Peribacillus simplex NBRC 15720 = DSM 1321: one gene and its partner. The protein of the gene in region 1 binds, or shares a complex with, the protein of each later gene. Links are inferred from orthologs where the notes say so. Each region holds a gene or a part of one and is shown on either strand. Other genes may lie near its edges.

Region 1 (7,700 bases):
CGGGATAAAACGTTTGCTGGGTCAGCTAACATTGGATATTGGATTTTACCGATTGTATCAGTAGCATCAGCCCACCCTTTGTGGCTGAAATGAGTATCTGTTGAAACTGAGTAAACTTCACAACCAATTTCCTTGAATGTTTCATAGTTATCTTGAAGATCAGCTAATTCAGTTGGACATACGAAAGAGAAGTCAGCTGGGTAGAAAAAGAATACTGCCCATTTTCCTTTAACATCTTCAAGTGTAACTTCTTTGAATTCTCCTGCATGGTAAGCTTGTACTTTAAAATCTTCAACTTGTTTATTGATCAATGACATAATAAATTCCTCCAATAGCTAATTTTTTTATCTGCTCCTGTTTATAATAATTATTAAATAGAAACTAGTCAATAAATATACCTTAATAATTTTTAAGTTCACAAATTGGTCACAGTTTTTATATTGATATAAATTAATTATTTTTAAAAACCCATAGTACTTAAAAGTAGCATATTTAACACATTTCCAATGTTATTTCAAGGATTTAAATAAGACACATGCTCATTATTTCGTGAGATGATATCATCTCCTTTTCAATCTAATTATAATATCCAAATGAGAATCATAAGTCGCTTTCAAATAAAATTTGCTGCTCCCTCTTCATATCTTTCCCAGATTTTCCCTAAAAAATTCTTGATACAAAATTTCAGGCAAAAAAAAAAAACGAAACTTCATGACTCGTGTCAGACTAAAGACAAATTCGATGAAAATCAAGTTTGTCTTCAGTTTTTTTGAGGGTCTGTAAAAACTCCAACGTTTGATTGGAGCGTAGGGCACTCGCTTTCCGCGGGCGGTCCGCCCTCTGCGCCTTTGCGCCTGTGAGGTCTCCCTTGGACGGGCTTTTCCCGCAGAAGCCTCGCACACCCATTCCAATCAACTTTGTTTAACTTTTAGATAAAACAACTTTTACCTTCAGTTATTTGTTTTAAAATACAAGTATTAAGGTGATAAAGATGCTTTTTTCAGCGAGATGATTAGTTTAGATCAAATGGTACCATCGTCGTAAAATGAAGGGCGCCATTGATTTAAAAAGGGTTTCGGAATGAAACCATTCCGAAACCCTTGTCTACAAACTGAAACTAACCTTCACGACTCGTATATTTGTAATTGGTTCTCCAAAGACTTTCCTATATTTTAGTTATTGCTTTTTCCAAATAAGCTTTTTCGCTTCGGTGAACCTTACGGCTGTTTTTGGCCAGTTTACAATGTCCCACCATTTGTCCACATATGCTGCCCGATTATTTTTATATTGCAGGTAATAAGCATGTTCCCATACATCAAGAACAAGGATTGGGATCGTATCCCACTGGGTCAAAACCATATGCAATTCCGATTGAAGTATTTCTAGCCGCCGCGCACGCGGAACCCAGACTAAAATTGCCCAGCCAACACCTTCTACTTGCTTGGCAGCTTCACTAAAATGACTTTTAAAAGCTGCAAAGCTTCCAAAATCCATCTCAATCTGTTTAAGTAAATCCCCTCTTGGCTGTCCGCCCCCTCCCGGAATCATCACTTCCCAGAACAGCGTATGGAGATAATGGCCTGATCCATGAAAGGCTGCTTCCTTTTCCCAATGTTTCAACAAGGAAAAATCATTCGTTTCCCTCGCTTTTTTCATCATCAATTCCGCTTTATTCAGACCATCTACATATGCTTGATGATGCTTATCATGGTGCAGATACATGATTTCCCTTGAAATCGTCGGTTCCAACGCATCATAGGCATAAGGTAACGGCGGTAGCGTATGCTTCCCAATCGGCACTGATTGCCTTTCCTGTATATTGAATTCCCTAGCAAGTTCTTCAATTTCCTCGTAGACCCGAGCCATCTCTTCTTCAATCAGGACCATATCCTCATAATCCATTTCTTCCTCATCCATATCTTTTGTCAACTCGGAAAGCCGTTCAATATTTGACAGCAATGGCGAATCGGTGATATCGATCTTCTCAAGATATTCCATCACTCCATCAACCCAATCACTTACCTCTTTAGAATAATCTCTTACTTCAGACATCTTGCAACCTCCTCTTAACCTTTATGCACATAAATCATCAAAGTATTTTATGTTTCGATTAAGCGGAGATTCCATTTATAGCTAAAAAAAACAGCAAGGCCTATTAAGCCTAGCTGTTTCATTATCTTGACTGTAACATTTTCGTCCGGTAATCCGTTTCATAAAACTCCAATTCTTCACGCATGGTCTGGAATCCACTTTCCACGGCCTTCAGAATGGATATAATGCTGTCAGGTACACTTTGGTGAAATTTAATCGAGTTTTTTCCTGTATAGGCAGATCTGCTGTCCTCAAACCACCGATCTGATTTTGGGGAAAAGTATTCTTCGATACATTGATGATAAACTCTATAAAGCGTCTTTTCAGCTGCAGCTTTATTGAAAACATCATTTTTCAGAACGATTTGGCAAGCCTCCAAGCCCTCTTCACAACTTACAAGCATTCTTCTTAAACTAGAAAGAATCCCTTTATAATAGGTTTCATCCCCGCTTTTTTCCTCTTGCAGCTTAGAATAGGTCGTCTCATTTATAAATTCTTCTAACTGAGCCACTGTCGTTTCTAAAAAGCCTTTTACATCCTCAAGCTGAGATTTTACCAATGTATTCCCCAACCGTGAACCCTCCTCAAAATGATTAAGATTGAATAAAATAGTCAACATGTGATTCTATATCATATGGTTTAGCTTGGTCAATAGATATAAACACTTTCTCCAATTTTTCAAAATCTATATTTTCGAAATAACCAGCCAGCTCTTTTTCTGCATTTATATATATACGTTTTCGGTTAACCAGGCTCGGGTCTTTGAGTAGACAGACCATGGCAATGATATCAGCCATATAAATATCTCTGTTAGGGCTTTTGAATATAGGATTGGCGGGATATGGGGTCCAACGAGTTACCATCTCATCAAAATAGCGAAGATACAGTACATTCAGCGTCTTTTCTTCTCCATCCTTTATGAATTGTATAACGGATCGATTAAAGAAGTCCTCAGGTGAATTTGACTTTTCCTTTTCAAGCCCAAATCCATTGCATGCTACAATTTGCACCCGCAATCCCCCCGCATTCATTTTTTTCTATATTATCACAATTTAAAGAAAAATGTTATTCGATTGTTTGCTGAAATTTTTCAAAAAACAGATCGGCTTCACCATTTTCAAAGCTATCATCCGAATTATCGGCTAGAGGCGGTAATTCATCTATGGAATTCAGGCCGAAGTAATCCAAAAACTCTTTTGTTGTCCCATATAAATAAGCCCTGCCTGAGCCTTCAGCACGTCCGACCTCTTTTATTAAGACTTTAGTGACAAGCGTATGAATGGGGCGTTCCGTTTTCACTCCGCGAATTTCATCAATTTCAGCTCTAGTAATCGGCTGCTTATAGGCAATGATAGCGAGTGTTTCCAAAGCCGCCTGGGACAAGCCTTGAGTGCTTGATGTTTCCACTAGTCTTTTCAAGTAATCCGAGTGCTCTTTCTTTGTCGTCATTTGATAAACACCCGCTATTTCAATCACCTGAATCCCGCGTACATCCGATATATATTCTTCCTTTAAACTTTCAACGATGTCCGTTGCTTGATATTCCGTAATTTCCAGGACAGAGGCAATTTGTTTGATGGAGAGCCCTTCATCTCCGGCAGCAAACAATAATGCCTCAAGAATCCCTTTCCAATTAATAACTTCCAACTGGTTCTACACCTTCCTTAGCAGCAATCATGATCTCCGAAAAATTATCTTCCTGTTCAACGATGATTTCATTTAATTTCATCAGTTCCAGCACCGCCATAAAAGTGATGACGATATGCTCTTTAACCGGGAGCGAAAACAGTTCAAAAAAACTTTTCTTCCCTTTAATTGATTGTAACTCAATCATGATTTCATCCATTCGTTTCTCTATCGATATCTCTTGTTTCGTTACTTTCGTGTAAAGAGGCTTTTGAATTTTTTGCCTTCGCAGCAGTTTTTGCAGAGCCCCCAACATATCGTATAGACTTACGTTCAACTCTTGTTTATCACTTTCCGCTTCTTTAACATAAACAGATAAATCACTTGGGGGTTTAGTGAACATCAAGCTGCGCTCTTCTTCCATCCCTTTTAATTCTTCAGCTGCAAATTTATACTTTTTATATTCTAATAGTTTTTCCACAAGCTCATCCCGTGGATCTTCCTCAAATATTTCCCCATCTTCATCAATCAATTGTTCATCCTCATGCTTTGGCAGCAACATTTTACTCTTGATGGCAAGCAGTGTTGCAGCCATCACCAGATATTCGCTGGCCACATCCAATTCCAGATGCTGCATCGTATGGATGTACCCTAGGTATTGATCTGTTATATCAGCCATCGGAATATCATAGATGTCTATTTCCAGGCGATTAATCAAATGCAGGAGTAAATCCATCGGACCTTCGAAAGCGTCAATTTTAATATTATAACCCATTAAATTACCTCATTTAAATCTAATTGGCCGATAAAGGCCTATTTCTTTTACTTATCAAGTATAGTGGATTGCCGCCCTTTATCCAAATAATAATTTACTGTCCTCAGAAAAGTTCTTTAAATGGATTTCCGACAAATGGGTTGATGCCCAATCACATTCCGAAATCCAACATAACCTAGAAATGTAAGAATAGCAGAACAAAGGAGGTACTCATTATGGGTGCAGGTGGTTTTGGACACGGCGGCGGATTCGCGTTTATTGTAGTATTGTTCATTTTATTAGTTATCGTCGGTGCTTCTTGGTGTTAAATGAAGGCTGATGAATCAAGCTGATTGCCTTGCAATCGGCTTTCTTTATTTTCCAAGAAAAAATTCTATGCTAAACTTATTGAGTATACATTGCGTGTGTTAAGCTATGGAAAATTGCTTTTTGCCTTACCTTACTTGATTCCATCAAACAAAAGGGGTGCTCCTATTGAATTACGCGGAAGACTACCTTTCTTTCCTTTTCCATTTCCATGGGACAAGGGATTACTTCGAATGTCATGAAATTCTTGAAGAATATTGGAAGGAAACCGCACCAAAAGAGCGTGACTCTCATTGGGTCGGGCTCATTCAAATTGCGGTTGCCCTGTATCATGATCGTAGGGGAAACAAAAAAGGGGCTGCAAGGACCCTGTCTAAAGCCCTGTCAAATCTTCACTCTAAAAAGACCGAGCTCCTGAAGTTGGGACTCGATCCAGAACGACTGTTCAAATTGCTCGAGGACACCCATGAGCGAATGTTATCACCAAAGCCATATGAAAGCATTAATCTGCCGATATCGGATCAAAGCTTGATCGAAAAATGCCAATCCATGTGTTTGCATGAAGGGTACATATGGGGTGCAGATAGCGACATGGCTAATTCATCAATAGTCGATAAGCATCTAATGCGCGATCGTTCGGATGTCATTTCTGAAAGAGCTCGACAGCTATCCCTTAGAAAAACAAGAATGGAGGACCGCCCTTAAAGGTGGTCCTCCATTCAAGCTTTCATATTCAAAATTATTCACACTTGTCAAGAAAGCTTTCCGTAAACTCATTTGCTTTTAATTCTTTGTCAGGATATTGTTCCTTGATGGCCCTGACCATCGTTTTACCGATACCTTGCTTCCGAAAGGATGGATTTACAGATATATGTTGTATCTCAATGTGGTTTGGAGAGACTTCTATCCCGATCAAGCCAGTAATCTCTTCATCTTTCCATAAGAACAGCTGTAGATTTTCATCCGTTTCATAATTCTTCATCGTATTTCGAAGCGTTTTTATCTCTTTTTCATTTGGCATGAAAGATAATAATCCCATGGCAAACTTCTCATAACTTTTCTTATACTTAATCAACATAATATCCCTCGTTACTAAATAACGTTTTTATTATCTTTCTGTTTCCAATTAATTTGCTTTGAATAATAATCCTCACATATAACATTTACATCATACATAAAAACCTCGTTCGTTTCAACATCACTTTCAGCACTTGATTTATCGATGTGCTATATGCTAAGCGATAAATAGCCAGTATACGATTCCCCACATCAAAGCGATAATAAGCATCATAAGTAAAAGAGTCTTATTACTTTTCCTCATCCCATACTCCCTTTATGAATGGTCCAAATATTTAAATAACGAATTCATTCTACTATAACTTAACACAATCTGACAAATATCCTTGCAATCTTGCTTCAATTTTACTACATTGGTAAAGTGATATAGGTTCATTGAGTGCCCTTCTTAGGTATAAAAGACAAAGATACACCCAACTTCTTCGTTAAAAAAACATAGCTTTCTTGGGCTATATAAATTTTTTTCCGGAAAATATGTATCTTTTTTATCCTTTGTTTCGTCAAATACTATGAATCTGATATAAAGTGCCGCCCTTTTATTGAAAGATTCCCAATTCAGCAGGAAAAGTTAAGGAGGATTATCATGAAAAAAATGAATAAATGGGTCATTGTAACCATTTTATTATGTCTATTATTGCCATATAAAGCTTTTGCAGATGCAGCTGTTGGTGAAATGATCGTCACACTTGGTGAGAATTTGACAAATGAACAAAAAAATATGATTTTATCAGAAATGAAAGCACCTAATGATGTTGAGGTTCTAACGGTTACAAATGCGGAGGAACATGAATACTTAGGAGACTATATCGCTAGCCGTCTGATCGGTACAAAAGCGATTTCATCTTCTGCCATTACTTTGGAGGAAAAAGATACCGGACTTAAACTGGAGTCGAAAAACATTAACTGGGTTTCCGATGAAATGTATATCAATGCACTGGCAACTGCTGGAGTAAAAGATGCTACCGTTTATGTCACCGCACCTATACCCGTTTCCGGTACAGCGGCTTTGACAGGGGTCATTAAAGCCTATGAAATCTCTGCCGACAAGAAGATTCCTGAAGATGTGAAACAGGCAGCGAATGAAGAAATGGTGAAAACAGCAAAATTGGGTGACGAAATCGGTACAGAGGAAGCCTCTGCACTGGTTACGAAAATCAAAGAGGAAATGGCTGCAAATCCACCAGCCAATACCGAAGAGGTCCGCGAGGTTGTCGAGTCTTCAGCAAAAGACCTTGGAATCGCCTTAAATGATGATCAAGTCCAAAGTTTAATTGATTTATTCAATAAGCTAAAAGAATTGGATATTGATTGGAACGCTGTCGGTGATCAGCTTACTGCAGCTAAAGATAAGCTTTCCAATTTTCTTGAATCCGAAGAGGGTCAATCGTTTCTTGATAAATTGAAAGAAGTCTTCAGTAGTTTAATAGACGCGATCAAATCACTTTTCAGTTGAATCAAATAAAAAAAGGATGGCCAATGCCATCCTTTTTTTATTCTTTATTGACGACTGCCGCTTCATGAAGGGCCAAATCCAAATGGATAAGATCTTCGTACGTCTCGCGTTTGATGACCAACCGTGCTTCTCCATTTTCGGCAAAGACGACAGCGGGTCTTGGAATCCGATTGTAATTATTAGACATGGAATATCCATATGCCCCTGTACAAAATACCGCTAAGACATCACCGCGGCCAGCTTTTGGCAATGGTAAATCCCAAATCAACATATCTCCGCTTTCGCAGCATTTCCCAGCAATGGACACTGTCTCTTCTACAGGGTCAAGTGGCCGGTTTGCAAGAATTGCATCATACTTTGCTTCGTAAAGAG
Region 2 (4,137 bases), 3.6 Mb from region 1 along the record:
TCATCCACTTTCCGGTAACGGGCAACAAGTTCATTAACCCTTCCAGTAAAGGAATTTCTCGTCTTTGTCAAACCTTGCTTAAATTTTTCCCCTATGGATACTTCAGCTTCAACTGATTTTTCTTTTTCTTCCTGGGTCGTAAATTTCTCTTTTAGCTTTTTGAAAAAACTCATTGTCCCACTTCCTCTAATTCATGAATTTTAAACTTCAATAAAGTTTTCTGATTCTTCCATCCGGACTGAAACAAGTTTTGAGACGCCTGACTCCTGCATCGTAATGCCATATAGGACATCCGCCTCTTCCATCGTGCCTTTGCGGTGAGTAATCACGATGAACTGCGTTTCCCTGCTGAACTTCCTTAAAAATTGACTGAACCGGACGACATTCGCCTCATCAAGTGCTGCCTCGACTTCATCAAGGATACAGAAAGGCACCGGACGCACTTTTAGAATGGAGAATAAAAGGGCTATGGCTGTCAATGCTCGTTCTCCCCCGGATAAGAGGCTCAAATTTTGCAGTTTTTTACCAGGAGGCTGTGCAATAATATCTACCCCTGTATTTAGTAAATCATCCGGATTTGTCAGTTTCAGCTCCGCTCTGCCTCCGCCAAATAAAGCTTTGAAGACTTGTTCGAATTCTTCACGGATAGAATAGAAGGTATCCGCAAAGCGCCGCTTCATTTCATCATCCATTTCATCGATGACTTGGAATAATGTATCTTTCGCCTGTTGAAGGTCTTCCTTTTGACTAAGAAGGAATTCATAGCGTTCAGCTACACGTGCGTATTCATCAATTGCACCTAGATTCACCGTCCCCAGTTCCTCAATTGCAAGCTTGATGAGCTTCACCCTTTTTTGAGCCTCTTCTGCAGGCATCATCAATGGATACTGTTCTTTAGCACCTTCAAAGGAAAGGGTATATTCTTCTCTCAAGTGGTCGAGGCGATTTTCCAGTTCGACATCCAGACGAGTTAATTTCACTTCTTCATCCTTTATCACTTCGACAATGCCTCTATAAAGTCGATTTTCTTCTTTCAAGGACAGTTCAAGCGTTTCAACTTCCGTTAGAAGCTCGTTTTTTTCCTGTTTTTTTATGGTGATTCCTTCAATTGCTCCATTTTTATCGAGCAATTTCTGTTGAGCCATATCTTCCAAGGACTCTTCCCCGCTTGAACTGTCTGTCATTTCATTGGTCAGAAGCCCTAAATCATCTTTGTTTTCGGCAAGCCTGCTTGTTTCCTTTGAAAGATCCGATTCAATGCGTTCCATCTTCTCTTTTTGGTTTTGTAGCTGCCCACGCTTAGAGGCCAGCATTACCCTCAGTTCATTCGTTTCTTCAGCAAGGCTCTCTTTTGAGGATTGTTGAGATTGCTTTTGTTCGGTCATTTCGGAAATCAACCGGTCCAGCCCTTCAATTTCCGTTTTACATGATTCCAAAAGTTCTTCCAGCTCTTCAAGTCTTGCCGTTTTTTGCTGTTGTTCTTCTAAATATGAATTTTTATCCAAATCATAAAGATGCAGCCGCTCATTCACATTTCTTTCCTGCAGCTCAACTTCACGGAGTTCTCCCTTAAGGGTTTGTTCTTGTAATCGAAGTCTCTCTCCTGTTTTTCTGGTTTGTTCAAGCGTTTGCTCTTGAACACCCACATCCACTTTGAGCTGTTTGACTTGCTTTTCCAACTGATTCGTTTTAGCTTCCATGGCAGTAAGTTTTTGATGGAGCTCTTCCAATTCCGTTTTCCTTGAAAGCAGGGAGGTCGTTTTTTGCTTTAAGGCTCCACCAGTCATTGAACCACCTGGATTGACGATATCTCCTTCAAGTGTTACGAAGCGGAAACGGTGCTGCATCATTTTCGCCAGGTCATTTGCACCTTTTAAATCTGTGGTGATCATCACGGTTCCTAATAGGTTTTCAGCAATCGCTGCATGCCTATCATCATATTGGATCAATGAGGAACCCGTCCCCACAAAAGCTGAATGACTCTTCAGCATCGATAATTGGTTAGCTGATATCTCTCTTGCCTTTATGACTGATAAAGGCAAGAACGTCGCACGCCCATACCTATTTTTCTTCAAGAAGGAAATGGCTTCCCGTGCATGCTCTTCGCGTTCCACGACAACATGCTGCATCGCTCCGCCCAGAGCCGTTTCGATGGCCGTTTCATATTCCTTTGGTACCTTTATCAATTCCGCAACTGCCCCTTCAATGCCTCGAAGGGTTTCTTTCGCTTTCAAAACCTCTTTTACACCCTGAAAAAAGCCTGCATAATCATCTTCCATTTCTTCAAGCAGTTCCTTACGTGATTTTGCCTGTTGAAGGAATTGATAGGCCTTATAAAGGGTGGTTTCTTGTTTTTGATACGTATCTTTTGCCGCATTCAATTTATTCTGCTGATTTCGGAAATAAGTGACATGCTCTTCAAGCTGCTTTGTCATATTGTCCATCAGCTGTGAATATTCCATTTTTTTAGCAGTGATATCCATTCTTTCGGTTAAGAACTTTTCATTTTCCATATCAAGTTTAGCATTTTTATGTTCCTGCTGTGTTAGCTGCTGGAGCAGGTATTGTTTTTCGTTTTTAGCCGATGCCTGCTTGTTCAACCACTCAATATAGTCACTCTTTTTCGCTTCGATCATCGCTTCGATATCACTATTGAATAAGCCTAGGCTTTTTTGTTTTTCATGTAATGTTTCTTGAATCCCTTTCACTTCCAAGTTCAGTGCATTCAGGATTTCCGTTTCTCTTTCCTTTTGCAAAGACAAACGCTCGACAGCAGCCTCACCTTCCACTATCGCTTTTTCTAGCTGTGACTTGTTTTGGGCAGCATTTTTTTTCCGTTCTTTTAAAACTTCTTTACGGCCTTCAAGCTTTTCAAGTTCTTCGCTGGCGTTCAGGAGAATTTCCTGAAGTCCATTGATCGATGTTTCAAGCGTCGCAAGACTACCCCTTAGGTTTTTGAGATGCGCTTCCCTGTCATGAAGCTGTCCTGCCATTTGCTGTTCCATTTCATTATGTTTTTCAAGTTCACGCGACAGTTTTTCCCATTTACCATAAAGTTCTTCTATTTCAAAAACGGTTAAAGCCACTTCTATTTGCTCAAGCTCTTCTTTCTTCGCCAAAAATTCCTTGGCGAGGGAAGACTGAATTTTTAACGGCTCCACCTGCCCCTCCAATTCATGGAGGATATCATGGACACGGTTTAAGTTATCCTGTGTTTCCGTCAGCTTCGATTCCGCTTTTCGTTTTCTTGTTTTATACTTCAGGACACCGGCTGCTTCTTCAAAGATCACTCGTCTCTCTTCAGCCTTACTGCTTAGGATTTCTTCCACTTTCCCTTGGCTGATGATTGAAAATGCTTCTCGCCCAAGACCAGAATCCATGAAAAGGTCTATGATGTCTTTCAGACGGCAACCTTGATTATTAATGAAAAATTCACTTTCTCCCGATCGATATACACGTCTTGTCACACTGACTTCATGAAAGTCAATCGGCAGGGAATTGGTCTCGTTATCAAGGGTCAATGATACTTCCGCAAAATTCAACGCTTTCCTCGTGTCACTTCCCGAAAAGATGATATCTTCCATTTTTGCTCCACGCAGTGATTTCGCAGACTGCTCTCCAAGTACCCATCGGACTGCATCGGTCACATTACTTTTACCGCTTCCGTTTGGTCCAACCACTGCCGTGACACCAGGTACAAAATCAATCGAAATTTTCTCTGCGAAAGATTTAAATCCTACAACGTCCAAACGTTTGAGGAACATGACCTTTCCCCCTCTACTGTTCAACTATCTTGTTGATTTTTTTTCTTTTAAAACGATCAATGCATGCTCAGCAGCATGCTGCTCCGCTTCTTTTTTGGACTTTCCTATTCCAGAGCCCAGCTCTTCCCCATTCAGGGAGACGGTCGAAACAAACTCCCGATTATGAGCTGGTCCTTTTTCCTGCAAGATCTTATATTGCAGGACACCGATGGCATCCCGCTGGATCAGCTCCTGAAGCTGGCTCTTATAATCCATCACATGAGAAAAAGCACCCTCGTCTATCTTCGGAAACACGACATTCGTCAAAAACTGCACAACTGGCTCTAATCCTTGATCAAGGTACAAAGCACCAATGTAGGCTTCGAATACATCC

Evidence for each region. Proteins that work in one complex are often made in the same cells at the same time.
Region 2: the proteins of BS1321_RS22275 (region 1) and smc are in contact, whole or in part, in a crystal structure (PDB 3ZGX), measured with the Bacillus subtilis proteins. The link is inferred for Peribacillus simplex NBRC 15720 = DSM 1321 from one-to-one orthologs.

What each region holds. Positions count from the first base shown.
Region 1 is NZ_CP017704.1:4,599,739-4,607,438, reverse strand. Bases 2,609-5,536 are described here. They hold BS1321_RS22275 (segregation/condensation protein A), read right to left. Parts: upstream 4,493-5,536; coding sequence 3,725-4,492; downstream 2,609-3,724. Other genes in these bases: BS1321_RS22265 (DUF309 domain-containing protein), read left to right, coding at 4,967-5,503; BS1321_RS22270 (YjcZ family sporulation protein), read left to right, coding at 4,708-4,800; scpB (SMC-Scp complex subunit ScpB), read right to left, coding at 3,157-3,738; BS1321_RS22285 (hypothetical protein), read right to left, coding at 2,685-3,101; BS1321_RS22290 (YpuI family protein), read right to left, coding at 2,609-2,662. In the rest of the region: ahpC (alkyl hydroperoxide reductase subunit C), read right to left, coding at 1-317; BS1321_RS22295 (superoxide dismutase), read right to left, coding at 1,177-2,052; more of BS1321_RS22290, read right to left, coding at 2,174-2,608; BS1321_RS22260 (GNAT family N-acetyltransferase), read right to left, coding at 5,538-5,876; BS1321_RS22255 (DUF1002 domain-containing protein), read left to right, coding at 6,459-7,328; lysA (diaminopimelate decarboxylase), read right to left, coding at 7,366-7,700. UniProt on the Bacillus subtilis protein: Participates in chromosomal partition during cell division. May act via the formation of a condensin-like complex containing Smc and ScpB that pull DNA away from mid-cell into both cell halves.
Region 2 is NZ_CP017704.1:963,109-967,245, forward strand. It holds smc (chromosome segregation protein SMC), read right to left. Parts: upstream 3,765-4,137; coding sequence 201-3,764; downstream 1-200. Other genes in the region: ftsY (signal recognition particle-docking protein FtsY), read right to left, coding at 1-173; rnc (ribonuclease III), read right to left, coding at 3,789-4,137. UniProt on the Bacillus subtilis protein: Required for chromosome condensation and partitioning.